DNA from 2 places in the Mesorhizobium sp. WSM2240 genome. Region 1 is predicted to be linked to the other one. Evidence: predicted binding sites of a transcription regulator. Region 1 holds the regulator's gene; the other holds the start of a gene.
What was found. Region 1 encodes LexA, which represses DNA repair genes until DNA is damaged. Its sites were predicted from a motif close to TGTTCNNNNTGTGTTCNG; they were not measured.
Positions count from the first base shown of each region.

Region 1 (14,719 bases):
TTCTAACACACGCCATGACCACGCTGAAACCGCACATCGCCAAGGCCGCCACCGGCAGCGCCCTCACCTTCGAGGAGGCGAAGGAAGCGTTCGACATCATCATGTCGGGCGAAGCGACGCCCGGCCAGATCGGCGCTTTCCTGATGGCGCTGCGGGTGCGCGGCGAAAGCGTCGCCGAGATTTCGGGCGCGGTCGCGACGATGCGCGAGAAGATGCTGCGGGTCGAGGCGCCGGCGGAGGCTATCGACATCGTGGGCACCGGCGGCGACGGCTCGCACAGCGTCAACATATCGACCGCGTCGGCCTTCGTAATCGCCGGATGCGGCGTGCCGGTGGCCAAGCACGGCAATCGCGGTCTTTCCTCGCAGACCGGCGCGGCCGACGTTCTGACCGCCCTTGGCATCAAAATCGACCTGACCGCCGAGGCGATCGGCGACTGCATTCGCCAAGCCGGAGTCGGCTTCATGTTCGCGCCGGCGCATCATCCGGCGATGCGCCATGTCGGGCCGATCCGGGCCGAACTCGGCACCCGTACCATCTTCAACCTGCTGGGGCCGTTGTCGAACCCGGCCGGCGTCAAGCGCCAGATGGTCGGCGTGTTTTCGCCTGAATGGGTCGGGCCGGTGGCCGAGACGTTGAAGACACTCGGCGCGGAGCGGGCCTGGGTGGCACATGGCGACGGCTTCGACGAAATCACCGCGACCGGCGAGACCCGTGTCAGCGAGCTAAACGACGGCGCGGTGCGCGATTTCGTGCTCACGCCCGAAGAACTTGGCCTGAAGCGTCACGTCCGCGAGGATCTGCGCGGCGGCGACGCGGCTTTCAACGCCAAGGCGTTGCGCGATATGCTGCATGGCCAGCCGGGCGCCTACCGCGACACCGTGCTGATGAATGCCGGCGCGGGATTGGTAGTCGCCGGCAAAGCGGAAACGCTGGCCGACGGCGTCAGGCAGGCAGCGGCCGCGATCGACAATGGCCGCGCCGCGGGCGTGCTCGACGCGCTCGTCAAAGTATCGAACGGATAGCGCCGTGGCCGACATTTTGCGAAAGATCGAGGCCTATAAGCGCGACGAGATTGCCGCCGCCAAAACGCGCATGCCGCTTTCGGAGCTTAAGAATGCAGCACGCGACGCGGACGCGACGCGCTGCTTTCTGGCGGCGCTCGAGGCGAAGCGCAAAGCCGGGCAATTCGCGCTGATCGCCGAAATCAAGAAGGCCAGCCCTTCAAAAGGGCTGATCCGAGCCGACTTCGATCCCCCGGCGCTCGCCAGCGCCTATGAACAGGGCGGCGCGGCGTGCCTTTCCGTGCTGACCGACCGGCCCTCCTTCCAGGGTGCACCGGAATTCCTGACGGCGGCGCGAAAGGCGACAAAGCTGCCGGCGCTGCGCAAGGATTTCTTGTTCGATCCCTATCAGGTTTACGAGGCGCGAGTCTGGGGGGCGGACGCTATCCTGATCATCATGGCGAGCGTCGGGGACAGCGAGGCCCGTGCGCTCGAGGAGACAGCATTCGAGCTCGGCATGGACGTGCTCGTTGAGGTGCATGACGAGGCCGAGACTGAGCGCGCGCTGAACCTGTCGTCGCGGCTGATCGGCGTCAACAACCGCGATTTGCGGACATTCGACGTCAGCCTCGAAACCTCAGAGCGGCTGGCCAAGCTCATGCCGGCCGACCGGCACCTGGTCGGCGAGAGCGGCATCTTCTCGCATGAGGACTGCCGGCGGCTGGCGCGAAGCAACATCGGCACATTTCTGGTCGGAGAGAGCCTGATGCGGCAGGCGGATGTGGCGGCCGCTACGCGCGCGCTCCTGACCGGCGAAACCATCGCCGCCGAGGGGTAGTCCATGGCCGGTGGCAAGAAGCTCACCCATCTCGGTGCCCAGGGCGAGGCGCATATGGTCGATGTCGGGGCAAAGGCCGAGACCGAGCGGACGGCAATCGCCGAGGGCATCGTCACCATGTTGCCCGAGACGCTGCGCATGATCATGGCCGGCAACGCCAGGAAGGGCGACGTGCTCGGCACGGCGCGCATCGCCGGCATCATGGCCGCCAAGAGGACGCATGAGCTGATCCCGCTCTGCCATCCGCTGCTGCTCACCAAAGTGTCCGTCGACATCCAGCCGGAGCCGGCCCTGCCCGGCCTGCGGGTCATCGCGCTCGCCCGCGTCACCGGCAAGACAGGCGTGGAAATGGAGGCGCTGACTGCGGCGTCGGTCGCTTGCCTGACCATCTACGACATGGCCAAGGCGCTCGACCGCGGCATGGAGATTTCCGGGATAAGGCTGGTCGAAAAGACCGGCGGCAAATCCGGCGACTACCGGACGGGTGGGTAATGGCGCTGCTGCCGGTCGCGGACGCCTTGCGGCTGCTGCTGGACGGCGCGAGGCCTCGCGAAACGGAGACAGTGCCGCTGGCCGATGCTGCGGGCCGAGTGCTGGCAGAGCCGCTGAAGGCGTTGCGGACTCAGCCTCCCTTCGACGCCTCGGCCATGGACGGCTACGCCGTGCGCGCCGCGGATGTTGCAAATGTGCCGGTGCAGCTCGAAATCATCGGCGCCGCTCCCGCCGGGCGGCGTTTTCCCGGCAAGGTCGGTCCCGGACAGGCGGTGCGCATCTTTACCGGTGCGCCGATGCCGAAGGGCGCCGACACGATCGTCATTCAGGAGAATACGAGCAGCGTTGGCGAAAATGGCGTCGAAGTGACGGAAGCGGTAGCCGCCGGCCACCACATCAGGAGCAAGGGGCTGGATTTCGCCGAGGGCGACCTGCTGCTTGAACGCGGACGCGTGCTCGATGCGGCTGCGCTGTCGCTCGCCGCATCCGCCAATCATGCGACGCTTCGCGTAGTCAAGCGGCCGCTGGTGGCGATCATCGCGACGGGCGACGAATTGGCGCCGCCAGGCAGCGAGCCCGGACCGGACCAGATCATCGCCTCCAACGCCCTCGGCGTCGGGGCGATCGTGCAATCGGCCGGCGCCCGCGTAATCGATCTCGGCATAGCACAGGACAGCAAGGAGTCGATTTCGGCGCTGGTCCGGCGGGCGATGGATGCGCAGGCCGACGTGATCGTCACGCTTGGCGGGGCGTCCGTCGGCGACCATGACCTCATCCACGACGTACTGACCAGCGAAGGCGTCGTGCTCGATTTCTGGAAGATCGCCATGCGGCCCGGCAAGCCTCTGATGTTCGGGCGGCTCGGCGCCACGCGCTGCCTCGGCCTGCCCGGCAATCCGGTGGCGGGCCTGGTCTGCTCGCATCTGTTCCTGAAGCCGCTCTTGGCGCAACTCGGGGGCGTGCCTCACCAACCCGACCTGCGCCGGGCGAGGCTCGCCACCGCCCTGCCCGCCAACGACACGCGCCAGGACTATATTCGCGCCGTGGTGAAAGCCACTCCGGACGGGCTTATCGCGGCGCCGTTCGGCATCCAGGATTCTTCGATGCTGAAGATATTCGCGGACGCCAACGCGCTGATCGTGCGCGAGCCGTTCGCAGCCGCCGCAGATGTCGGCGCGTCGTGCGACGTTCTGATGTTACGCTGAACAAATCGTCAACGCGTTCATTAAAATTTAAAAGGTTGCAGAACACAACTGGAACAGATAGTGTTTGTTCTGGATTTGTTTTCCGTTTGATTCTTGGGAGCTGTGATGCTGACGCGCAAACAACATGAACTGCTGCTCTTCATCCATGAACGGTTGAAAGAGGCCGGTATCCCTCCCTCGTTCGACGAAATGAAGGACGCACTGGATCTAGCCTCGAAGTCCGGAATCCACCGGCTGATCACAGCGCTCGAGGAGCGCGGCTTCATTCGCCGCCTGCCCAACCGCGCGCGGGCGCTGGAGGTGCTGCGGCTACCCGATTCGATAGCGCCGGGCTTGAATGCGGCGCGGAAATTCTCGCCGAGCGTCATCGAAGGCAGCCTCGGCCGCCGCCCGCCCGAGCCGTCGCGCGTGCCCGCAGCCGGCAATGATGACGACGCCCGCGCTTCAATATCGATCCCGGTCATGGGCCGCATCGCGGCCGGCGTGCCGATCGAGGCGATCCAGCACAAGACCCATTCGATCGCCGTTCCGCCGGAAATGATTTCGGGCGGCGAGCACTACGCACTCGAGGTGAAGGGCGATTCGATGATCGAGGCCGGTATTTTCGACGGCGACACGGTCATCATCCGCAACGCCAATACGGCCAATCCCGGCGAGATCATCGTCGCCCTGGTGGACGAGGAGGAAGCGACTCTGAAGCGCTTCCGCCGTAAGGGCGCGTCCATCGCGCTCGAAGCCGCCAATCCGGCCTATGAGACACGGATTTTCGGGCCCGACCGGGTCAAGGTGCAAGGCAAGCTCGTCGGGCTAATCCGGCGTTATTGAGGCGATTCGCCGGCGGCGGCGTCTTCCGGCTGGTTGGGCGGCGTCTTGGCCTCAGGCGTAGGTTTGCGCAGATAGGGTGGCATGCCGCGCGCTGCGCGCGAGAATTGGCGCTGCGCATGCCAGGGCCGGTAGGGCTTGGCCACGGCATAGCGGATCTCGGGTTTCGAGCCCTGTGCGGCGAAGTGGATAGCAGCACTTCCGTGCCTAGCGAGGTCGCGCTTGGTGACGATCGCTACGGCGGGGCTTTTGCAGGAAAGCTCGGCCGTAGCATCATCGATAATGATCAGGGATGCGTAGTCGCAGGCACTTCGAGCCGCGGCGGCATTGGCCGTATGAACGATGATTTGGCCCGACGGGTGGCGGATTACGCATCGCTCGGGGTCGCAGTCGAAGCGGGTGCCTGGAATGCTCTTGGAAGGCGGCGACGTCTCGGCGGGCTGGCTCGCCGGCTTGAGCGATGGCTCATCGGCTTCAGATGCATTCGCTACAAGCGTCCCAAGCAGTGATGCTGCCGCATACGAGCCGGATGAAGCCGGCTCCTCGGAATACTGCACCCGGGAATCCGCGGATTTTTCCGGCGGGACGATGGTTTCAGCGCGCAGCGCGCGCTTCCAGCTGTCGATCGTGAACTGGTTAGGCCGCGCCCGATTGACGGCCAATTCTCCCTCTCCATTACGGAGCGCAACCAAACGCCCGTCTTCCGAGACAAACACATCAGGTGTCTTGGCGCCGACTAGCGCTAAGGCACCAAGCACGGCAAACGGCAGGGCCGCCAGCCGAAGCCTGGTCGTCGCCATGGTGGCAAAGACCAAGGCAATGGCGATGAGCAGGACGGCCTGGACCGAGACAAGGCCAACCGCGTCGAGCGGCGAGCGGACGGAAAACCAGTCGGCAACGACGATCATGGCCGAAAGTCCCCTGCCCATAATATAGAAGAACGGCGCGTCGAGGCCGAACGGCATGGCGGCAGCGCCCATAACCGCGAATGGCATGACCAGCACCGAGACGATCGGCATGGCCGCAAGATTCGCCACCAAGCTGAGCGGCGAGACGCGCTGGAAGTGGTATGCGCCGAACACTGCGGTCGCCAAGCCGGCCACGACCGAGGTCGCCGCCAGACCTACGGCAAGCACCAGTACCTTCCGTAGCATATTCCTGGCCGGCGACCGGGCGGGCGGGCGGGCTGTGGTGTTGGAATTGGCCTGCCTGCGGTCCGACCACCAGGCATAGGCTCCGACAAGCGCGGCGGTGGCGGCGAAAGACATCTGGAAGCTCGGACCCACCACCTCATGCGGCGAAATAACGATGACGAGGATCGCCGAGATCGCCAGATTGCGCATGCTCAGCGCGGCGCGGTCGAAGAGCAGCGCCGTCAACATCACCGCGAGCATGATGAAGCTGCGCTGCGCCGCGACTTCGCCGCCGGAGATAAAGAGATAAGCGGCAATCGCGGCGAGGGCCGCAACCGCGGCATACTTCTTGACCGGCCGCCGCGACGCGAAGCCTGGAAACAATGCGAAGCCAACCCGCAGGCCACCCATGATCGTGCCGGCGACCAATGCCATGTGCAGGCCGGATATCGAGATGACGTGGTAAAGGCCGGTTCGCCGCAACGATTCATTGACCACCTCAGGGATGCCGGCGCGGACGCCAACGACCAGAGCTGCGGCGATCTCCCCCTCCGGGCCACCGATGCTCTCCCGGATACGGTCAGCGATGGCGTTGCGGCCGTTCTGGACCCAAGCGGAAATGCGCGCCGAGAAGGGCAGGTGCGGTTTCAATACGTAAAGATCATTCAGCAGCTGGTTGTTCTGTCTTACTTTCTCCGTCCCTGCAGGCTGCGGCGCGGCCGCTGTCGTGAGCTGCGGTGTGCGCAGGAAAAAACCGCTCGCGCCGATGCGGTCGAAGTAGCTCTCGAATGAGAAATCATAGCTTTGCGGCCGCACCGGGCCGGAAGGCGGCATCAGCCGCACGAGGCCGGTGACCTCCGCGCCGACCGCGAGGCCGGCAGGAATCTTTACCGCCGAGGCGCGAATCCGGTCCGGCGCATAGCGCAGTTTCGGGCGGGCGGTGGCGGTGACGTCGAGCGTCAACCGCGTGCGGCCATTAGCGAGGTGGTCGATCGCAGCCACCCGGCCGGTGACGACTGTCGATATTTCGCCGCCCAGCATTTTCGTGCCGGCCCGCCAGGTTTCGACTTTTGCCGCCAGAAAGCCGAGAAGGCAGACAAGGACGGCGGCCAGCGCGAAGTGGGTCACGCCGCGCGACGGCAGCAGCGCGAGAACAAGACCGATGGCGAGCGTTCCCCCTAGCGCCGGCGCGAAGGCGGGTTCGAAAGGCAGCGCGAAATAAACGATCGCGCCGAAAGCCAGGAAGACCGGGACAAGCAGAAATGCCGCGCCGCGGTCGATCTCCAGGGCGATATCCCGGCCCCATGTGCGCGACATGAACTGGAGGGAGGCAGTTGAGGCCGGGAGCAGCGCTTTTGGAAACAGACCGTCGGGCAACGCCGGAAGCGAAAACCGGCGACTTGCGGGCGAGAGTGCGACCGGGGGCTGAACCGGGACAAGCGACTCGGCATCAGTCGTCGGCGCAAACAGCATGCGCTCGCTGACATCGCCTGCCGCCGTCTCGCCGGCCATCCGAGATCCCCCGAGACCGGCCGCACCTGACGCCAGCAGCGTCATGAAGCTTCAGTCCCTGCCCCTTGCACCCTCGACCCTCTATGCTACATGAACGGCACCGAATTGCCATGCGCGCCACGGGCCGATCCCACCCGCGGAAAGCCGCCATTTCCTGGAAATATAATGCCCGATACCGTCGTCACCCGCTTTGCACCCTCGCCCACCGGCTTTTTGCACATAGGCGGCGCGCGCACGGCGCTGTTCAACTGGCTCTATGCCCGTCACACCAAGGGCACGATGCTGCTGCGCATCGAGGATACGGACCGCGAGCGCTCGACCGATGCCGCCACCGCCGCGATCCTCGACGGGCTGACCTGGCTCGGCCTACATTGGGAGGGTGAGCCGGTCTCGCAGTTCGAACGCGCACCGCGCCACCGCGAAGTCGCCGAGGAACTGGTGCGGATGGGCAAGGCTTATCACTGCTACGCCTCGCCGGAAGAGCTCAACGAAATGCGCGAACGCGCGCGTGCCGAGGGCCGGCCGCCGCGCTATGACGGCCGCTGGCGCGACCGCGACCCTTCCGAGGCGCCTGCCGGCGTCAGAGGCGCGATCCGCATCAAGGCGCCGACCGAGGGCGAGACGATCGTGCGCGACCGCGTTCAGGGCGATGTGCGCTTTCCCAACAAGGATCTCGACGATTTCATCATCCTGCGGTCGGACGGCAACCCGACCTACATGCACGCTGTTGTTGTCGACGATCACGACATGGGCGTCACGCATATCATCCGCGGCGACGATCACCTCACCAACGCCGCGCGCCAGCAGATCATCTATGACGCCATGGGCTGGGAGATCCCGGTCATGGCGCATATCCCGCTGATCCACGGGGCGGACGGCGCCAAGCTGTCGAAGCGTCATGGCGCGCTCGGCGTCGAGGCCTACCGCTCGATGGGCTATCTGCCGGCGGCCTTGCGCAATTATCTCGTGCGGCTCGGCTGGAGCCATGGCGACGACGAGGTGATGAGCCTCGACGACATGATCCGCTGGTTCGATATCGACGACGTCAACAAGAGCGCGGCGCGCTTCGACTTCCAGAAACTGGAGGCGCTGAACGGCATCCACATGCGCCAGATGGATGATGCCGAGCTTACCGACGCACTGATCGCCACCCTGCCCTATCTACCAAACGGCACGCTCCTGATCGAGGGTATGAACGACACGCGCAAAAAGCAGTTGCTGGCGGCGATGCCCGGCCTGAAGGAGCGCGCGAAAACGCTGGTCGAACTTGCTGACGGGGCGGCCTTTTTGTTTGCCGAGCGGCCATTGGCGATGGACGAGAAGGCTGCAGCACTCCTGGGCGAGAAGCCGCGCACCGTGCTGTCCGGCGCGCTTGCGGCGCTGGAAGCCGTGAATGGCGACTGGAATGCGGCTTCGGCGGAGGCGGCGATTCGCGAATTCGCCACGGAAAACGGCCTGAAGCTCGGCGCGGCGGCGCAGCCTTTGCGCGCGGCGTTGACGGGCAGAAGCACCTCGCCCGGCGTGTTCGACGTGCTGTCCGTGCTCGGCCGCGAGGAGAGCCTGGCGCGCATAGCGGATCAAATCGATTAAGCCTCCTGGCTCAACCGAACGGCATTGAAAGCAGTGTGTTGCGGTGCAACATTGCTGCTATCGAATAACTAGGCAGGGCCTGGCAAATGCGCTAGCACAAGCGCGCATTCCACGGGCGGTTGCTGCGTTGCCGAACTTGGCGCTCTCGCGCCGCATGAACGAAGGGAGTTTTTGATGACCGAATCGACAGCGAAACTGGAATTTGGCGGCAAAACTCTCGAATTGAAAGCGCGCAGCGGCTCAGTTGGACCAGATGTCATCGACATCAGCACGTTCTACCGCGACACCGGCGCGTTCACTTACGACCCGGGCTTCACCTCCACCGCAAGCTGCGAATCCCAGATCACTTTCATCGATGGTGACGAGGGCATCCTGCTGCACCGCGGCTATCCGATCGACCAGTTGGCCGAGCACAGCGATTTCCTGGAGGTCTGTTATCTGCTGCTTTATGGCGAACTGCCGACCAAGGCGCAGAAAGACGATTTCGACTATCGCGTGACACGCCATACAATGGTGCACGAGCAGATGTCGCGCTTCTTCACCGGCTTCCGCCGCGACGCCCACCCGATGGCGGTGATGTGCGGCGTGGTCGGCGCGCTGTCGGCCTTCTACCACGACTCGACCGACATTTCCGATCCGCACCAGCGCATGGTGGCATCGATCCGGCTGATCGCCAAGATGCCGACGATCGCGGCCATGGCCTACAAATACCATATCGGCCAGCCTTTCGTTTATCCGAAGAATGAGCTGAACTTCGCCGCCAACTTCCTGCATATGTGCTTTGCGGTGCCGTGCGAGGAGTACAAGGTCAATCCGGTGCTGGCGCGCGCCATGGAGCGCATCTTCATCCTGCACGCCGACCACGAGCAGAACGCCTCGACCTCGACCGTCAGGCTTGCCGGCTCGTCAGGCGCCAATCCGTTCGCCTGCATCGCCGCGGGCATTGCCTGCCTTTGGGGCCCGGCGCATGGCGGCGCCAACGAGGCTGCGCTGAACATGCTGTCGGAAATCGGCCATGTCGACCGCATTCCAGAATTCATCGCCCGGGCCAAGGACAAGAACGATCCTTTCCGGCTAATGGGCTTCGGCCACCGCGTTTACAAGAATTACGATCCGCGCGCCAAGATCATGCAGAAGACCACGCATGAGGTGCTCGGCGAACTCGGCATCAAGGACGATCCGATGCTCGACGTCGCCATGGAACTGGAAAAGATCGCGCTGACCGACGAATATTTCATCGAAAAGAAGCTCTACCCGAACATCGATTTCTATTCGGGAATCACGCTGAAGGCGCTCGGCTTCCCCACCACCATGTTCACCGTGCTGTTCGCGGTCGCACGCACTGTCGGCTGGATTTCGCAGTGGAAAGAAATGATCGAGGATCCGCACCAGAAGATCGGCCGGCCGCGCCAGCTCTATACCGGCCATCCACAGCGCGATTTCGTGGCCATCGCCAAGCGCTGAACTCTGAAGCGGCCGCTGCGCCTCAAGCAGAAGCGCAGCGGCTTGTCAGATCCCGGCTCCCGCGCTGAGGGAGCCGCTTTCCTTGTCGAGCGCCATGTAGTCGAGCGGCATTTCGGTCGTGTACTTGATCTGCTCCATGGCGAAAGCCGAGGACACGTCGCGGATCTCGATCTTGGCGATCAGCCGCTTGTAGAAGGCGTCATAGGCGGCAATGTCCGGCACCACGACGCGCAACAGGTAATCGACGTCGCCGCTCATGCGGTAGAATTCGATCACCTCGGGAAATTCCTGGATCACCTCGGAAAATCGGCGCAGCCATTCGTGGCTGTGCGAATTGGTGCGGATCGACACGAACACCGTGACGCGGGCGTTGATCTTCGCCGGATCGAGCAAAGCCACGCGCCGCTTGATGACGCCTTCCTCCTCCAGCTTCTGGATTCGCCGCCAGCAGGGCGTCGTCGACAGGCCGACCTTTTTCGCTACGTCAGCCACGGCGAGCGTGGAGTCCTCCTGCAGAAGGCGAAGAATTTTCCGATCGAGGCGGTCCATGACGGCTCCATTAGAATTTCATTCCGGCATAATCGGTCCTGCCGTTGATTTCCACAAGAAAGGAATTCTCCGGGCCGGCCAAGTCCGGAGAACGCGATTGCGCAAAAATCAGGAAAATCGGGACCCGATTTCCGAACGGAGGAACGGCAGCAATTCCGTTTCGAACCAGGGATTTTTCTTGATCCAGCCGCTGTTTCGCCAGGACGGGTGCGGCAGCGGCAGTACTTTGGGCGCAGAAGTGGCATCGTGGATCGCGCGCCAGTCCATCACTGTTTCGGTCAACGAGGCGCGACGCAACGCGCCGAGATGCCAGGAGTGCGCGTAGAGCCCGATCGCCAGCACGAGTTCGATCTGCGGCATCAACGCGAGCAGCCGCGCTCGCCAGGCCGGGGCGCATTCGCGCCTCGGCGGCAGGTCGCCGCCGTTGGCGTCCTGGCCCGGAAAGCAGAAGCCCATCGGCACGATCGCGAATTTCTCGGGATCGTAGAATTCGTCTCGAGAAACACCGAGCCAGGCGCGCAGACGGTCTCCGGACGCGTCATTGAACGGCAGGCCGGTGGCGTGAACTTTCGTTCCGGGCGCCTGCCCGGCAATCAGAATCCGGGCCGTCGCCGACGGCACGACCACCGGCCGCGGCTGATGCGGCAGCGGCCGCCCGGAAGCGCTTTCAACGCAAGCGCGACAGGCGCGGATGTCCGCGGCCAGGCTGGCGAGACCGTCAGCCATGCTCAGGCGGCCGCACTCGGACGGCCGGAGATCGCGGCGCGCCAGCGCAGCACGTTTGCCAACTCGTCTGGAACCTGGACGCGCGCCGGCTTCATGAAGTCGAGGGCGATGAGTCCGGTAATGTCGGCGATCGAATATTCGTCACCGGCGACGAACTCCCGGCCGGCCAGTTCGGAGTCCAGCAGGCGCAGGAATTCTATCGCCTTCGGCTTGTTGGCTTCGCCCCATTCGGGAATTTGCGGCACTTCCCATTCCTTCATTGCCGGGTGGATATGGCGGAAGGCCTGGGACACGGGGGTGAGCAGATTGAACTCCATGCGGCGCTGCCACATCTCGGCCAGCGCCTTGCCGACCGCGCCGCGCCCAAACAAAGCCGGCTCAGGATGAAGCTCCTCGAAATAGCGGCAGATGGCGACGGATTCGCAGATCACCGTGCCGTCGTCGAGCTCCAGCACCGGCAGCCGCTGCAGCGGGTTGCGCGAGGCGATCTCGGCGCTCCTGTGCTCCATCGCGCCCATGTCGACGGGCGCCAGCGGAACCTCGATGCCTTTCTCGGCCAGGAACACCCGTACGCGCCGCGGGTTCGGCGCACGGCCGCCGTCGAAAAGTTTCATAGTCGCTGCACCAGAATTGTTGAGTACCCGAACTATATGGTCACGATTCAGAAAAATCGAAGGATTTGTCGGAGCCAATCGAGGAAAGAACTGCCGTGGTCCCGATCGCTCTCGATCATGCCGCCATGCGCATCGCGCCAGGCGCGCGGTTCCTCGAACGAACCCGCCCAAAGGCCGGCCGCGCGCTGGCGGGCTCGCTCCTGCTCCGCCTCGAAGTCGCCATAGGCGACCGCCCATCCCGCCTCGACCTGGGCGCTGTTGAGATTGACGCCGCCGGCTTTGCAATCGCCAAGAAGCCTGCCGTAGCGGTCGTGCTGACGGCCCGAGCAAGAGACCGCCCTGTTGCGCGTCAGCCTCGCGCGAGGCGTGGCCGCACGCATAGTCGATCCCGTTCTTCCGGCAGGTCTGCCCATATTCCGGCGCGTCGATGCCGCGCAGCCTGATCCGCTCGGCGCCGACAGTGATGGTGTCGCCGTCATTCACGATGGCCAAGCCGCTGGCAAGTCGCGACTCCCAGCGGTCGAGCCGCGCCGACAGGAGGATGAGCAGGCCGAGAATTGCGATTGCGAGAAACCAGTCGAAAAGCCTGCGCAGAAGACTGCGCCTGCGGCGCGAAACCGCCGCGCGGTGGGGTCCGCGCCATGGTCGGCTCATATGGCAAACAGTCTCTTAATCATTCGGAACTAGCCTGCGAGGCGAAATTAGATGCCCGCATAAATTGAAACCGCAATGGCGTTGATACGCTCGCACACGGCTGACAAATTCATTGTGGACCGCAGGAAACCGCACCGCAACAGCGATGTGGCGCGCGCGGTGCGCAAGACGCGCGACCGTCTTTCGCAGCAACCTGGCAATCTCGCCTTCGACCGCGAACTGTTGAAGCTCCATGCCCGCGCCATGGTGTCGAGCGCAACCGCAATCCCGCTTCTGGTACTGGTGATCGCGGCCGCCGGCCTACTTGCGGGCATGGAAGGCTCGATCCTGATCTGGGCGCTGATCACGGTGACAAGCTACGCAGGCCTGACGCTGGTCGCACAGCGTATCGACCGGACGGAAGCCGGCGAGATCAACATTGCCCGCGCCAGAACCAGCTTTTTCGCCGCCCATTTCGTCAGCGGCCTCGGCTGGGCCTATTTCGCTTCGCTGGAGTGCGCGCAATGCCAGGTCGAGCAGTTTCCGGTGATCAAGGCGGTGGTTCTGCTGTTGGCCATGGCGGCGACGGCACTGATCGCCTCATCGCTGCGCGGGGCCCTGGTCATAACCTTTGCACTTCCAGTCGCCATTTATACGGTGATCGGCGTCAGCGCCTGGACGACGGTCGAAGCGGTCATGGTCGGTCTGCTGGTGCTGGCGCTGCCGTTTTTCTCCTATGTCGCCGAACATCTCAACCGATCGTCGCTGATGCTCCTCTCGTTTCGCTCGGAAAAGGACGGGCTGATCGCCGAACTCGAAACGGCGAAGTCGATGTCGGACGAGGCTCGCCGCCGCGCAGAAGAAGCCAATCTGGCCAAATCGCGCTTCCTCGCCTCGATGAGCCATGAATTGCGCACGCCGCTCAACGCCATTCTCGGCTTCTCGGAAGTGATGAGCAACGAGGTGCTCGGGCCTATGAGCAACGGCACCTATCGCGATTACGCCAACGACATCCATGAATCCGGCCAGCATTTGCTCGACCTGATCAATGAGATCCTCGACCTGTCTCGGATCGAGGCGGGCCGCTATCAGCTCAACGAAGAGCCGACGAACCTGCTACAGATCGTCGAAGAATGCTGCCATCTGATGGAGTTGAAGGCCCGCCACAAGGACATCCGCATCGTCCAGCAGTTCGAAAGCGTGCTGCCGCGCCTTTTTGCCGACGAGCGCGCCGTGCGCCAGATCACGCTCAACCTCCTGTCGAATGCGGTGAAGTTCACCTCGACCGGCGGCGAGATACTGGTGCGGGTCGGCTGGACCGCCGGCGGCGGGCAATACATCTCCATCAAGGACAACGGGCCAGGCATTCCGGCCGAAGAAATCCCGGTCGTGCTCTCGGCCTTCGGCCAGGGCTCGATCGCCATCAAGAGCGCCGAACAGGGCACCGGGCTCGGCCTGCCGATCGTGCAGGGCCTGCTCGCCATGCATGGCGGCGAATTCGAGCTGCATTCGAAGATGCGGGAAGGCACCGAGGCCATCGCCATCTTCCCGGCTGCACGGGTCATGGAGGAGTTGCCGGCGATCCCGACGGTCAGTGCGGCGACCGGAACGCGGCGGCGCTGACTTTCGGCTTAGAGCGCGGCGGCCATACCCGTGCTGCAAAGCGCGGCGGCCTTGACCAGGCCCGCGGCAAGGGCCGCCCCTGCCCCTTCGCCATGCGCCAGCCTGAGATCGAGCAGCGGCTCGAGGCTGAGCCTCTCGACCGCCTTTCGATGCCCCGGCTCGATTGGAAAATGCGCGACGACGCAGTGGTCGAGTGCGGCCGGATTGATCACCTGAAGCACAGCAGCGGCGGCAGTCGCAGCATGGCCGTCGAGGATCACCGGAATGCGCTCCATCCGGGCGGCGAGGATTGCGCCGGCAATCGCCGCGAATTCGCGTCCACCGATGCGGCGCAGCACCTCCAACGGGTCGGTGAGATGGCCGGCATGCCGGGCGAGCGCCGCGTCTACGATCTCCGCCTTTCGCGCAATCATTTCCGCGTCGGCGCCCGAGCCTGCCCCGACCCAGTCGGCTCCGGTTCCGCCGAACAGAGCGGCAAACATGGCGGCCGCAACCGTCGAATTGCCGACGCCGA
Region 1 is NZ_CP159253.1:2,025,645-2,040,363, reverse strand. Features, by position in the region: gene ABVK50_RS09730 (SurA N-terminal domain-containing protein) at 1-6, shown strand, start outside; gene trpD (anthranilate phosphoribosyltransferase) at 15-1,025, shown strand; gene trpC (indole-3-glycerol phosphate synthase TrpC) at 1,030-1,842, shown strand; gene moaC (cyclic pyranopterin monophosphate synthase MoaC) at 1,846-2,334, shown strand; gene glp (gephyrin-like molybdotransferase Glp) at 2,334-3,539, shown strand; gene lexA (transcriptional repressor LexA) at 3,645-4,364, shown strand; gene ABVK50_RS09700 (ComEC/Rec2 family competence protein) at 4,358-7,006, opposite strand; gene gltX (glutamate--tRNA ligase) at 7,172-8,596, shown strand; gene gltA (citrate synthase) at 8,771-10,060, shown strand; gene ABVK50_RS09685 (Lrp/AsnC family transcriptional regulator) at 10,106-10,609, opposite strand; gene ABVK50_RS09680 (uracil-DNA glycosylase family protein) at 10,718-11,335, opposite strand; gene ABVK50_RS09675 (glutathione S-transferase) at 11,338-11,949, opposite strand; gene ABVK50_RS09670 (thermonuclease family protein) at 11,997-12,329, opposite strand; gene ABVK50_RS09665 (HAMP domain-containing sensor histidine kinase) at 12,679-14,205, shown strand; gene ABVK50_RS09660 (nicotinate-nucleotide--dimethylbenzimidazole phosphoribosyltransferase) at 14,214-14,719, opposite strand, start outside.

Region 2 (14,719 bases), 2.7 Mb from region 1:
GTCGGAAAATGCCAGGGCGGCGGCGTTGCCCGAACTCGTCTCCTCGCAAATGCCGGTGCGGTCGTAGACGGTGACGCGCCGCCCGGCTTCGGCGAGATAGGCGGCAATGCAGACGCCGATAATGCCGCCGCCGATGATGGCGATGGTGTCTGATTTCGTCGCTGGCTCAGCCATCATGCTTGGAGCGATCTGAACAAATGTAACCTCCCCGTAAAGAACGGGGAGAGGGGAGCGTCGGCGCTGGAGCTTCTCCCTCCTCCCCGTCTCTTACGGGGAGAAGGTGTCGGCAGGCGGATGAGGGGCAGCGCCAAACCAGTGAAGCTGCTTCGCCTCGACCAAAGACCATGCCGTTCGACAAAGTACCAGCTTTCTCAAAACCTCGGCAGCGCCGGCCGGACGGCGAGCGCGTCCTTGACGATCTTCTCCACGGTCGCGCGGCGCTCGCCCGAGAGCGGAAGGCGCGGCATGCGCACGCGGTCGTTGGTGGCGATCGCATGCACTTCGGCAAGCTTGATGTTCTGGACCAGATAGGTCGAGACGTCGAGGTCGAGCAGCGGCCGGAACCAGCGATAGATCGACAGCGCCTCTTCCCGCCGGCCCTGCTTCATCAATTGATAAATGGCCACGGTTTCGCGCGGGAAGGCGGTGACCAGACCGGCGACCCAACCGATGGCGCCGACGGACAGCGCCTCGAAAGCCAGATTGTCCACACCGGTGAAAAGGTCGAAACGGCCGCCGAAGCGGTTGATGATCTCGGTCGAGCGGCGAATGTCGTCGGACGATTCCTTGACCGCAACGAATAGCGGATCGGACGCGAGCTCCTCCATCACGTCAACGGTAACGTCGACGCGGTAGGCGAGGCGGTTGGAGTAGATCATCACCGGCAGGCCGCCGGCTGCGGCCACTGCCTTCAGCGTCGCCACTGTTTCCTGCGGATTGGTGTGGTAGATCGGGCTCGGCACCACCATCAGGCCGTCGGCGCCGGCCTTTGCCGCCCGCCTGGCAAGCGTAGCGCCATCGCGCGTTGCGGCCTCATTGACGGTCATCAGCACCGGCTTTCCGCCGGCGACCTTCTTCGCCGTCGCCATCACCTCGAGCTTCTCGTCATGCGAAAGCATCGGGCCTTCGCCGAGCGAGCCCGCGACGATGATGCCGTCGCAGCCGGCCTCCATCTGCAGCGCGAAGCAGCGCTCCATCTCGGCGTGGTCGAGGCGGTCTTCCTCGGTGAATTTGGTGGTGACTGCTGGGAATACCCCGGTCCACATAGCTCTTCTCCATCAGATATATCAGTGATATATCTCTAGGCCGAAGACTCTGTCAATCGCTTCCGGCAGGTGATATATCAAAAATATATCAATGAGGGCTGAAGGGTTTGGAGACCGGTATTAAATCGGCGAGCGCCACGGCTTACCGCGCGCTGGAAGGCATGATCGTAACGCTCGAACTCGCACCCGGAAGCGTTGCGACCGAGGGCGCGCTGATCGAGAGGCTCGGCCTCGGCAGGACGCCGGTCCGCGAGGCGATCCAGCGGCTGGCCTGGGAAGGGCTCGTCGAGGTGCGTCCTCGCGCCGGGCTCGCCATTGCGCCGCTGCATCCCGCCGACTGGCTGCGGGTGCTCGATGCGCGCCGCGGTGTGGAAGTCGTGCTGGCTCGCTCGGCCGCGCGCTATGTCACGCGCGACGCCGCGGACCGGTTTCACGCGGCGGCCGTTGCTATGCAGAAAGCCGTCGCCGCGAGGGATGTCCTGGGTTTCCTGGAAGCCGACAAGGCGCTCGATGAGGCAATGGCAGGGGCGGCCGACAATCCCTTCGCCGTTCGCGTAGCAGCTCCGCTGCAGACCCACAGTCGCCGGTTCTGGTTCCGTTATCAGGCCGAGACCGGGCTTGGCGAGTCAGCCGAACATCACGTCCGGCTGATAGGCGCAATCCTCGAGAGGGATGAAAAGGCGGCCGCTCAGGAAGCCGACCGCCTTATGTCACTGCTCCGCGGACATGCGGAGCTGGTGGCTTCACGCTAAACGGCGTCAGGCGTCGGGCAACGCCGCCATCAGATTGCCGTCAAAGCCTTCGCCGGCCGAAAGCACGCAGCTCTTGCCGTCGGTTCCGGTCGCCAGAATGGTCCAGGTGCCGTTCTCCGAAACGAAGATCTCGACCACCGCCTCGGGATTGATGACACCCACCGCCTGCGCCTTCTCCTTGTATTCGTCCGAGAGCTTCTTGACGATTTCGCCGCGTTCGGCGCAGGGGACTCCGGCAGAGGCGGAAGCCAGAGGCAACAGCATCACCGATACGGCGGCTGCCGCGATTAGGCGTAAAATTCGTGCCATGACGCACCTCCTTCCGGCAACAAAGGATTTCCACAGTAAATCCCAGGATGCGGGTTCAAGCTGTTCATCTACCGAACTGCCACGCAAGCTTCTCGGTCGCTCGGAAAAGGAAGCCGGATACGGCCATGGCCGTTCCATCACGGAACATAAAAAAAAGTTTTGTTCTATTCCGTACATAAAAAGGGCCGCGCAATGCGCGGCCCTTTTTATGTAAAAAACCGGCCCGTTAATTCATCGTCGGAATTACGAATTCCGCGCCATCCTTGATGCCCGACGGCCAGCGCGAGGTCACGGTCTTGGTCTTCGTGTAAAAGCGGAATGCGTCGGGGCCGTGCTGATTCAGATCGCCGAAGGACGAGGCCTTCCAGCCGCCGAACGTATAGTAAGCGATCGGCACCGGGATCGGCACGTTGACGCCGACCATGCCGACCTGGACCCTGGACGCGAAGTCGCGGGCTGCGTCGCCGTCACGGGTGAAGATCGCGACGCCGTTGCCCATCTCGTGGTCGTTGGCGAGCTTGATCGCGTTCTCGTAGGTCGGTGCGCGCACCACCGAGAGCACGGGCCCAAAAATCTCTTCCTTGTAGATGCGCATGTCGGCGGTGACATTGTCGAACAGGCAGCCGCCCATATAGTAGCCGTCCTCATAGCCCTGCATCTTGAAGCCGCGGCCGTCGACGACGAGCTTGGCGCCTTCCTTGACGCCGATGTCGACGTAATTCTTGACGCGCTCGAGCGCCTCCTTGGTGACCAGCGGACCGAAATCGGCCGAGGAATCGGTCGACGGGCCGACCTTCAGGCTCTCGACTCGGGGGATGAGCTTTTCGAAAAGCCGCTCCGCCGTCTCGTGGCCGACCGGAACCGCCACCGAGATCGCCATGCAGCGTTCGCCGGCCGAGCCGTAGCCGGCGCCGATCAGCGCGTCGACGGTCTGGTCCATGTCGGCATCGGGCATGATGATCATATGGTTCTTGGCGCCGCCGAAGCACTGCGCACGTTTGCCGTTGGCGGTGGCGCGCGAATAGATGTATTGCGCGATCGGGGTCGAGCCAACGAAGCCTATCGCCTTGATGTCCGGATCGTCGAGGATGGCGTCGACAACTTCCTTGTCGCCGTTCACGACGTTCAGGATGCCGGCTGGCAAGCCCGCTTCGAGGAACAGTTCGGCGATCCTCAGAGGCACGCCGGGGTCGCGCTCGGAAGGCTTCAGGATGAAGGCGTTGCCGCAGGCGATGGCGGGTGCGATCTTCCACAGCGGGATCATCGCTGGAAAGTTGAACGGGGTAATGCCGGCGACGACGCCGAGCGGCTGGCGCATCGAATAGACGTCGATGCCGGGACCGGCGCCGTCAGTGAATTCACCCTTCATCATGTGCGGCGCGCCGATACAGACCTCGACCACTTCGAGGCCGCGCTGGATGTCGCCCTTGGCGTCCGCGATGGTCTTGCCGTGCTCGCGAGCCAGAATGTCGGCAAGCTCGTCATAGTCGCGCTGCACCAGTTCCAGGAACTTCATCAGGACGCGGACGCGGCGCTGCGGATTGGTTGCCCCCCAAGCCGGCTGCGCGGCCTTGGCGTTTTCGACCGCGGCGCGCAATTCCGACTTCGAGGCCAGCGCCACTGTGCCGCGCACCGAGCCGTCCATGGGCTGCATGACGTTCTGAGCGCGTCCGCTCGTGCCGGCGACGCGCTTGCCGCCGATGTAATGACTGTACTCGACCATGATCTCTCTCCCTGAATTCCGTTGAGTTGCCGTATTGTCCCGCTTTGCGACGTGCATTGCAACGCGAGCGGAAAAGCAACCGTTGTGCGGAAAATCGATAACGAGATTGCAGGCTATTCGATTTTCTGCATAAGGGGCGTATGGATACCTACACTCATCCGACGATCGCCCCATGAACTGGGATGACGTCCGCATCTTTCTCGCCGTCGCCCGCGCTGGGCAGATTCTGGGCGCAGCGAGGCGGTTGGAACTCAATCACGCCACCGTCTCGCGCAGGGTCGCGGCTCTCGAACAGGCGCTCAATACAAAGCTGTTCCGCCGGCTGACCACCGGCAGCGAACTGACGCCGGCCGGCGAACGCTTCCTCGAAATGGCCGAACGCATGGAAGCCGACATGATAACCGCGCGCGCCGAGATCGCCGGCGAGGGCGACGAAGTGTCGGGCGCGGTGCGCATCGGCGCGCCGGACGGCTTCGGCGTCGCCTTCCTGGCTTCCCGGCTTGGCCGCCTCACCGAAAAGCACCGCGAACTGAAGATCCAGTTGGTGCCGGTGCCACGTTCATTCTCGCTGTCGCGGCGCGAGGCCGATATCGCCATCACCGTCGAGCGGCCTTCCGAAGGCAGGCTGGTGGCGGGAAAGCTGGTCGACTACACGCTCGGCCTTTTCGCCTCGCGCGCCTATGCCGAACAGCACGGCCTGCCGCAAACAGTCGGCGAACTCGCCGCGCACCGGCTGGTCGGCTATGTGCCGGACCTCGTCGTCAGTCCCTCGCTCGACTACGCCGGTGAATTCAGCCCGAACTGGAACGCCGGCTTTTCCATCTCCTCCGCGCTTGGGCAGGCCGAAGCGGTGCGCTCAGGCGCTGGCATCGGCATTGTGCACACCTTCATCGCGCGCTCGCTGCCTGAGCTTGTGCCCGTCCCCGCCGCCCCGCCGATCCGCCGCGCCTACTGGCTGGTCTATCACGAATCCATGCGGCCACTGCGCCGCATCCAGACCGTGGCGGAGTTCATCACGAGAGCTGTCGAGCGGGAGCGGGCGCTTTTCGTTTGAACCGGCGCTGTGCCGATGCGGCACAATTCCGTTACCGAAGACGCGTCAGAAGCTGCTTGCCCGCCGGCCTGCGAGGGTTCGTTGGTTGCCCGGCCTGCCTATCGGCACAACATGTTGCGGTGAACAAAGCCGGAAATCCGGCCGATCAGCGATTCGTCGCCGCTTCGTTCCCTCTTTAGCCGGAACGTTAACGAAAATCGCACCGGACGCCGCTTCGGCGGAAATGGCGCGGCAACATTCGGCAAACGGGCAGGCGTCGCGGCCCATCAAATCAGTTCCAGGCGGCGTCCGCCGGATCAAAGGTTAACACGCCGCAGAAAATGTCCCGCCAGGTGGCAAATTGCGATTCACCATCTGGAGTCGAAAAACCTGTCAAGGCCCAGATGTTGTGTCGAACAAAGCAGGAAAACGGCGGAATCAGCGATTCGTCGCCGATTCGTTCCGTGTTTGGCCGAGAAGTTAACCGGCGCCCGGGTTGCCTTTGGAATCTCCGCGCATCCAAAGTAAAATTTGTCGGTGAATCAAGAGGTTCTCCTATCAAGCAAGGCGCGCCTGAACGTTCTTGCGATAGAAGTTAACGCCGAAGAGAGGCGTCACGTCGCGGCACTCACAACCCGATTCACGATCTGGTGCGCGAGTGCTCCAGCCCAGCTACATGTGGCCGTGAACAAATCCTGAATCTCTTGGAGTCACTGATTCGTCTCCGATTCGTTCCAGACTCGTTCCAACGTTAATTTTGACGCTTGCCGCTTCCGTTTCCGGGATCGAAACCCTATTTGTCGCCTCATCGCCATTGCCGCCGCAGCGGCCCTCATTCAGCCGGTTCGCAGAACACCGAGCCGCCAAGCCGAGCCAGAAAGGCCGCTTCCCCTTCCGATGAATCTGCAGCAGCCAAAGAACGATCCGCTCATCCTTTCAGGACGAGACGTGACGGCCGTGCTCGGCCCGACCAATACCGGCAAGACGCATCTGGCGATCGAGCGCCTGGTGGCGCATGAGAGCGGCCTGATCGGCCTGCCGCTCAGGCTGCTGGCGCGCGAGGTCTATGGCCGGGTCTGCGAAAAGGTAGGCGCGAGCAAGGTGGCGCTGGTAACCGGCGAGGAGAAAATCCTGCCGCCGGGCGCGAAATATTCGGTGTGCACGGTCGAGGCCATGCCGCGGGAGACCGACGCCGCCTTCGTGGCGATCGACGAGGTGCAACTCGCCGGCGACCTCGAGCGCGGGCACATCTTCACCGACCGCATCCTGCATCTGCGCGGCCGCCAGGAGACGCTGCTTCTTGGTGCGGCGACCATGCAGGGCATCCTCCAGCGGCTGCTGCGCGGCGTTTCGGTGGTGACGCGGCCGCGGCTGTCGCACCTCGCCTATTCCGGCTCGAAAAAGCTGACCCGGCTGCCGCCGCGCTCGGCCATCGTCGCTTTCTCGGCCGACGAGGTTTATGCGATCGGCGAGTTGATCCGCCGCCAGCGAGGCGGCGTCGCCGTGGTGCTCGGCGCGCTCAGCCCGCGCACCCGCAACGCCCAGGTCGCCATCTACCAATCGGGCGACGTCGATTTCCTGGTGGCGACCGACGCGATCGGCATGGGGTTGAACCTCGACCTCGATCATGTCGCCTTCGCGCAGAACCGAAAGTTCGACGGTTTCCAGTATCGCAATCTGAACGCTTCCGAACTCGGCCAGATCGCGGGCCGCGCCGGGCGGCATCTGCGCGACGGCACCTTCGGCGTCACCGGCCAGGTCGATCCCTTCCCGGACGAACTGGTCGAGAAGATCGAGAGCCACGATTTCGATCCGGTGAAGGTGCTGCAATGGCGCACCGCGCAGTTCGATTTTTCCAGCATCGACGCGCTCAAGCGCTCGATCGATACGACCGCGCCGGTCGAGGGGCTGACGCGGGCGCTGCCGGCGGTGGACGGCCGGGCGCTGGAGCATCTTTCGCAGGATCCGGACGTCCGTGCGCTTGCTACCGGGCGCGAGCGCGTGGCGCGCCTGTGGGAAGTCTGCGCGCTGCCGGATTACCGCAAGATCGCGCCCGCCCAGCATTCGGAGCTCGTCGCCTCGATCTACCTCGACATTGCGCGTCATGGGCATGTCGATGAGAACTACATGGCCGAGCAGGTGCGCCGGGCCGACACGGTCGAGGGCGATATCGACACGCTGTCGCATCGCATCGCCCAGATCCGGACCTGGACCTACGTCTCCAATCGGCCGGGATGGCTGGCCGATCCGCAGCACTGGCAACAAAAAACGCGCGAGATCGAAGACAGATTGTCGGATGCGCTGCATGAGCGGTTGACGAAACGCTTCGTAGACCGCAGGACTTCCGTCCTCATGCGCCGCCTTAGAGAAAATACGATGCTTGAAGCCGAAATTAGCCCTGCCGGAACGGTCCTAGTCGAGGGCCACCATGTCGGGGAACTGCAGGGGTTCCGATTCACTGCCGACCAGTCCGCCGGCGGCGAAGAGGGCAAGGCGATCAAGGCTGCGGCGCAGAAGGCGCTGGCGCTGGAATTCGACAGCCGCGCCGAGCGGTTTTCCGCCTCCGGCAACAGCGACATCGCGCTCGGCTCCGACGGCATTCTGCGCTGGATCGGCGCACCGATCGGAACGCTGGCCGCGACCGAGGATGCGCTCCGGCCGCGCGTCATCCTGCTCGCCGACGAACAGCTCACCGGCCCGGCCCGAGACAAGGTCGCGGCGCGCGCCGAGCGCTTCGTGAACTTCCAGATCGAGACGGCGCTGAAGCCGCTGATCGAACTGAAGAATGCCGAGCAGCTTTCGGGAATTGCGCGCGGCATCGCCTTCCAGCTGGTCGAGAATTTCGGGCTAATAAACCGGCGCGAGATCGCTGACGACATCAAATCTCTGGACCAGGAAGGGCGCGCGGGGCTGCGACGCCTCGGCGTGCGCTTCGGCGCGTACCATGTTTTCGTGCCGAGCCTGCTCAAGCCCGGTCCCGCCGGCCTGGTGACGCTGCTCTGGGCACTGCAGAACGACGGCAAGGACAAGCCCGGTTTCGGCGATGTCGTCCATGCGCTCGCCGCCGGCAGGACTTCCGTGGTGGTCGACCCGGCCTTCGACCGCGCCTTCTACAAGCTCGCCGGATTCCGCATGCTCGGACGCCGCGCCGTGCGCGTCGACATTCTGGAGCGGCTTGCCGATCTGATCCGTCCGGCGCTGGCGTGGAAGGCCGGAACCGGCCCGCGGCCTGACGGCGCGTTCGACGGCAGCGCCTTCCTGGTGACGCCGGCGATGATGTCGATCCTTGGCGCCAACGCCGACGACATCGAGGAGATCCTGAAAGGCCTCGGCTACCGCGCCGAGCCGAAGCCGGCAGCCGAGGTGAAGACGCGGCTCGAGGCGCTGGACCAAGCCGCACGCGAGGCCGCGGAAGCCGCAGCCGCGAAGCGAGAAGCAGAAAAGGCGGCGAAGGAAGCCGAGAAGGCGGAGGCTAAGAAAGCAGAGGCCGAGAAGGCCGCTAGTGAGCCAGTCAAAGCGGCGATCGCCGCCGGCGGTGATATGCCCTCCGCTGGAGCGGATGAAGTGGCAAACGTTGCCGCGCCTTCTTCCTCCCTTGCAGGGGAGGTGTCGCCGGAGGGTGGAGACGACGTGCTGGGTTCTTCACCGTCCGCACCCGAACTGACTGCGTCGGAGGGAGAAGCTGTCGCTTCTGAACCTTTGACATCCGCCACAGAGGCGATCGCGCCGGTCGTGCAGGATGAGCCGGTCACAGAGGAGCAGCCTGCAGAAGCCGAATCTTCGACGGAAGCCGCCGCGCCGCCGCTCGAGGCTGCGACCTGGAAGCCTGATGCGGAGGAGCTGCCCGCTGACCTGATGCCCGCCGTGCCCGGTTCGGAGAGCGCCGGCGAAGTCGCCGCCCATTCGGCAAAAGTCGGTCCGGAAGGCGTGGAGACCGCCCCTGTCGCGGAGTCTGCCGAAGCGACAAACACCAAGCCGGCGCCTAAAGGCGACGGTGAGGAGGCGGAGGAGCCTAAGCCGATCCTCTTGTGGCGGCCGGCTAGGTTCGAGCAGCGGCCCCGCCACCACAGGCAGGACAACCGCCGTCGCGGCCAGCGTGACGGCGCTGCCGCCGCCGACGGCAAGGCGCAGGGCGATCGGCCTCAGCGCAACGACGCCCGGCCGCCCCGCGAAAAAAATGGCGGCAAGGAGCGTTTCGAGCGCGGCAAGTTCAAGGGCAAGCCGAATGCCGATGGGCAACGGCCGGATCGCCGCGATAACCATCCGGGTGACAAAGGCGGCTTCCAGGGCAAGCAGCCCTTCCAGGCCAGGCCCCCGCGCGAGGAGCGCCCGGTTCGCGTCGATCCGGATTCGCCTTTCGCCAAGCTCGCTGCGCTGCGCGACCAGCTCAAGAAGTAGATGGTCGCCGAAGGCCGGCAGCGCGTCGACAAGTGGCTGTTCTTCGCGCGCGTGGTCAAGTCGCGTTCGCTGGCCGCGAAGCTGGCGGTCGCGGGGCGGGTCCGCATCAATGGCGACAAGGCCGGCCAGGCGTCGGATTCGGTTAAGCCAGGTGACGTGCTGACCATCACGCTCGAGCGGCGGATATTGGTCTACAAGGTGCTGCAGCAGGGTAGCCGCCGCGGTCCCGCCGAGGAGGCGCGGGCGCTCTATGAGGATCTGTCGCCGCCGCCCGCTCCGAAGGGCGAGGCTCTTCCCGACGCGCTGCCGCCAGTGCGCGAGGCAGGCAGCGGCCGCCCGACCAAGAAGGAGCGGCGCGAGACCGACCGGTTGCGCAACGGAGAGGAATAGCGGTCCTCATCACCATCAAGCCGGACGGCCTTGAAATTGCGTTCCGCCAAGAGGCGCCTGCGGGGAATGGCCGCCCTTGCAACAGGCCTGTAAAGGCGGTACCTCACCGCCCATATTAGTCGAGAAAAAGCAGGGCTCCGGAGCCGCAGCATGACCTATATCGTCACCGACAACTGCATCAAATGCAAATATATGGATTGCATTGAAGTCTGTCCGGTCGACTGCTTCTACGAAGGCGAAAATATGCTCGTCATCCACCCGGACGAATGCATAGACTGCGGCGTCTGCGAGCCGGAATGCCCGGCCGATGCGATCAAGCCTGACACCGAGCCCGGGCTCGACAAATGGCTGCAGATCAATACCGAATACGCCTCGAAATGGCCCAACATAACCTCGAAAAAGGAGCCGCCCGAGGACGCTAAGGAATTTGACGGCATGGAAGGCAAGTTCGAGAAGTATTTTTCGGAAAATCCCGGCGAGGGAGACTAGAGCCTTTCGGATGCGCAAGGACGCTCTCTAGACTTTTAACCTGCGCATGATCCTTTCAGAAAACCTATTCCGGTTTTCGGCGTCATGCGCTAAACCTTGCCAACAAGATTTTCTCAAGCTGGCTGTCATGACAGGCGTTGCCGCCGCTTGACACGGGGCTGCTTCGCGCGTGCAGCAAATTGTTGATTCTCGCCGGTTTTTGTGGTATGCAATCGGAATATGCCGCTGACACACCGTCGATATATATGGCGCTGAGCCTTAATCACTGAAAGGTGGAAACCCTAATCCGGACCAAGGCAACTTGGGCCAGGCAACGCTGTTTTGAAGCGTATTGCCCGGGCCTTGGCTTTTTCCGGTGGTTTCGTCTGTTTGCGGCACTAGATGCGGCCAATCGGCCGCGCAGCAGCTCAACCGGCGATACAGCCGGCCATAACAAGGAGTTCAGGGCGTAATGGCAACCACAACCCCGCAGAAGAAGTCCGCAGTCCGGCACGGGTTCAAGACCAGCGAATACATCGTTTATCCGGCGCATGGCGTCGGCCAGATCGTGTCGATCGACGAGCAGGAAGTCGCGGGCCACAAGCTTGAGCTCTTCGTCATCGATTTCGCCAAGGACAAGATGCGGCTGAAAGTGCCGGTCGCCAAGGCGACCGCCATCGGCATGCGCAAGCTGTCCGAGACCGACTATGTCGACCGCGCGCTCAAGGTCCTGCAGGGCCGTGCGCGCGTCAAGCGCACCATGTGGTCGCGCCGGGCGCAGGAATACGATGCGAAGATCAATTCGGGCGACCTGCTTTCTATCTCGGAAGTGGTGCGCGACCTGTACCGCGCCGATAACCAGCCCGAGCAGTCTTATTCCGAACGCCAGCTCTACGAAGCGGCGCTCGACCGCATGGCGCGCGAGATCGCCGCGGTCAATCGCGTCTCCGAGACCGAAGCGGTGCGGATGATCGAGACCAACCTGAACAAGGGTCCGAAGCGCGGCGCCAAGGCTGACAATGAGGAAGCCGAGGTCGCGGAACAGGAAGAAGCCGCATAAACGCCTTCACCCACGCAACCGACAAGAACCCGGCGGCGACGCCGGGTTTTTTTGTTGCCTGGCGACCTGTTGCTATCCCGTTCAGAACCACTCCGGCCGCATCTTCAGCGTGGTGTCGTCAAGGCTGTCGAGGAGTGCGCGCTGGGTGCGGGTCTTCGGCAGTTCGTAGGTGAAGAAATAGCGGCAGGCGGCCAGTTTGCCGTCGAGGAAATTCCGGTCCGGATCCGGCGAGCCGAGCTTGCGCGTCGCAGCCATCGCCTGGCGCAGCCACATCCAGGCGATCACCACATGGCCCATCATGTCGAGGTAGATCGTCGCATTGGCGAGGCCGAGGCGTGGGTCGGAGCCGACCTTTGCCGCGAGCTTGCCGGTGGTGGCGACGGTTTCGGCGAGGTGCGCGGCCAGATCGGCGGCATGGGCGGTCAAGCCCTCGACGCCATGTGCCTGCGTAACATCGGCCATGATCCTTGCGGCGAGCGTCTTCATGCCGGCGCCGTTCTCCTGCATCACCTTGCGGCCGAGCAGGTCGAGCGCCTGGATGCCATGCGTGCCTTCATGGATCGGGTTCAGGCGATTGTCGCGATAGAGCCGCTCGACGGGATAGTCGCGCGTGTAGCCATATCCGCCGAGCACCTGGATCGCGTGCTTGTTGGCTTCGAGGCAGAATTCCGACGGCCAGGATTTTGCGATCGGGGTCAGAAGGTCGAGCAGGATACGCGTCTCGTGCCGCGCCTCCTCGCTGGGCGCCGCCTTGATCGCGTCGACCAGGAAAGCGGCGTAGAGCAGCAGCGCCAGCGAGCCTTCCACGGCGGTTTTCTGGGCGAGCAGCAGACGCTTCACGTCGGCGTGCTCGATGATCGGGATTTGCGGCGACGCGGCATCCTTGTCGTCCGGATGACGGCCTTGCAGGCGCTCGCGGGCATAGGCCAGCGAGGCGCGGTAACCAGCCGCGCCGAGAGCTGTGGCGCCCAGCCCGACGCCGATACGCGCCTCGTTCATCATCTGGAACATGTAGACCAGGCCCTTGTCGGGATCGCCGACCAGATAGCCGCGGCAGGGGCCGTCCTCGCCTAAATTGAGCGCGGCGTTGGTCGTGCCGCAATAGCCCATCTTGTGGTTCAGGCCGGCAAGCGCCACGCCGTTGAGTGCACCGATCGAGCCGTCCTCCTCGACCAGGAACTTCGGCACGATGAAAAGCGAGATGCCCTTCACGCCGGGCGGGCTGCCGGGGATTTTCGCCAGCACCATGTGGACGATGTTTTCGGAAATCTCCTGGTCGCCGCCCGAGATCCACATCTTCCTGCCGGTCAGGAAATAGGAGCCGTCCTCCTGCGGTTCGGCTCTGGTCGTGATGTCGGCAAGCGAGGAGCCGGCTTGCGGCTCCGAAAGGCACATGGTGCCGAAAAATCGTCCCTCCGCCATGGGCTTCAGGAAGCGCGCCTTCTGCTCCGGCGAGCCGAAGGCGTCGATCAGATTGGCGGCGGCCGTAGTCAGGAACGGATAGGCGGCGGTGGCGATATTGGCCATGGAGAAGATGAAGCCCATGGCGCTGCGCACGGTTTCCGGCATCTGCGCGCCGCCCAGTTCATGATCGAAGCCGGCGCCGAAGAACCCGGCCTCGCGATAGGCCGCGAGTGCGGCGCCGATGCGCTCGTCCATGACCACTTTTCCATCGACGAATTTCGGTTCGTTCATGTCGAGATCGGCAGCGTGCGGCAGGAAATGATCCATAGCGATCCGTTCCGCCATGTCGAGAACGCCGTCGATCGCGGCGCGGTCATAATCCGCAAAACGCGGCAATGCGGAGAGGCTCGCCGTGGGGAGAGCGTTGAAAAGCTGGAAGGCGATGTCTGCGCGGTCGACCGAGATCATGGAACATTCCTGGGCACGGGGCGTTGGAGGGCGTCTAGGGCGCTTCGCCTTGAGGTCAAGGCCATGTCCCGGACGGCGCCCCGGAAATCGGAGCGTGGTCCCCTCGAGGATCGGGAAACAATGAACTAGCGGGCAATTGCGCCAGAGTTTGGGAGCGCCAAATGCGAGACAAGGCCAAGAGAGCGATGATCCGGGCGGCGATGAAGGCGCCATATCTCGACCGCGGCGAGGAGCATGAGCTTGCGCTGCGCTGGAAGGAGCATCGCGACCAGGACGCCATGCACCGGATCACCACCGCGCATATGCGGCTGGTCATCTCCATGGCGATGAAATTCCGCTATTTCGGGCTGTCGATGGGCGACCTGATCCAGGAGGGCCATGTCGGCTTGCTGGAGGCGGCGGCCCGCTTCGAGCCGGAACGCGAGGTGCGCTTCTCCACCTATGCGACGTGGTGGATACGCGCATCGATGCAGGATTACATCTTGCGGAACTGGTCGATCGTGCGCGGCGGCACCAGTTCGGCGCAGAAGGCGCTGTTCTTCAATCTGAGGCGGCTCAGGGCGCGGCTGGCGCAAGGGCCGGAAACAATGTCCGGGTCGGCGCTCTACAAGGAGATTTCCAACGCGCTCGGCGTTTCGGAAGCGGATGTGGCGATGATGGACTCGCGCCTGTCCGGACCCGACACCTCGCTCAACGCGCCATTGGTCGACGATGGCGGCGGCTCAGCCGACCGCATGGATTTCCTCGTTTCCGATGCGCCGCTTCCCGATGAGATCGTCGGCGAGACGATCGACATCGAGCGCCGCTCGGGTTGGCTCAAAAATGCGCTCGGCGTGCTCAATGAGCGAGAAATGCGCATCATCGCCGAAAGACGGCTGCAGGACGACGGCGCGACGCTGGAGGCGCTCGGTGAAACGCTCGGCATCTCCAAGGAGCGCGTGCGCCAGATCGAAAGCCGGGCGCTGGAGAAGCTGAAATCCGCGCTCGTCAAGGAAAGCCCGGCCTTCCTGTCATCGGCGGCGTGAGCCGCCGAGATGGGGCGGCGCGTTAAGCCGCGCCCGCCGTCTTCTGCTTTTCGAAACGCTTGCGCTCATTCGGGTCGAGATAGAGCTTGCGCAGACGGATGGTCTTCGGCGTCACCTCGACCAGTTCGTCGTCCTGGATCCAGGCAAGCGCCCGCTCCAGCGTCATGCGGATCGGCGGCGTCAGCTTTACCGCCTCATCCTTGCCGGCGGCGCGGATGTTGGTGAGCTTCTTGCCCTTCAGCACGTTCACTTCGAGATCGTTGTCTCTAGAGTGAATGCCGATGATCATGCCCTGATAGACCTTGACGCCGGCGTCGATGACCATCGGCCCGCGGTCTTCCAGGTTCCACATGGCGAATGCCACCGACTCGCCCTGGTCGTTGGAGATCAGCACGCCGTTGGTGCGGCCGCCAATGTCGCCCTT
Region 2 is NZ_CP159253.1:4,707,748-4,722,466, reverse strand. Features, by position in the region: gene ABVK50_RS23430 (FAD-dependent oxidoreductase) at 1-177, opposite strand, end outside; gene ABVK50_RS23425 (dihydrodipicolinate synthase family protein) at 372-1,265, opposite strand; gene ABVK50_RS23420 (GntR family transcriptional regulator) at 1,427-2,017, shown strand; gene ABVK50_RS23415 (hypothetical protein) at 2,024-2,326, opposite strand; gene ABVK50_RS23410 (CoA-acylating methylmalonate-semialdehyde dehydrogenase) at 2,553-4,049, opposite strand; gene ABVK50_RS23405 (LysR family transcriptional regulator) at 4,222-5,103, shown strand; gene ABVK50_RS23400 (helicase-related protein) at 5,980-9,480, shown strand; gene ABVK50_RS23395 (RNA-binding S4 domain-containing protein) at 9,481-9,870, shown strand; gene fdxA (ferredoxin FdxA) at 10,021-10,359, shown strand; gene ABVK50_RS23385 (CarD family transcriptional regulator) at 10,811-11,398, shown strand; gene ABVK50_RS23380 (acyl-CoA dehydrogenase) at 11,480-13,270, opposite strand; gene ABVK50_RS23375 (RNA polymerase factor sigma-32) at 13,432-14,295, shown strand; gene typA (translational GTPase TypA) at 14,318-14,719, opposite strand, start outside.
Region 2: a site for LexA is predicted at 5,813-5,830, ahead of ABVK50_RS23400 (helicase-related protein). Genes of this name have one in related genera too.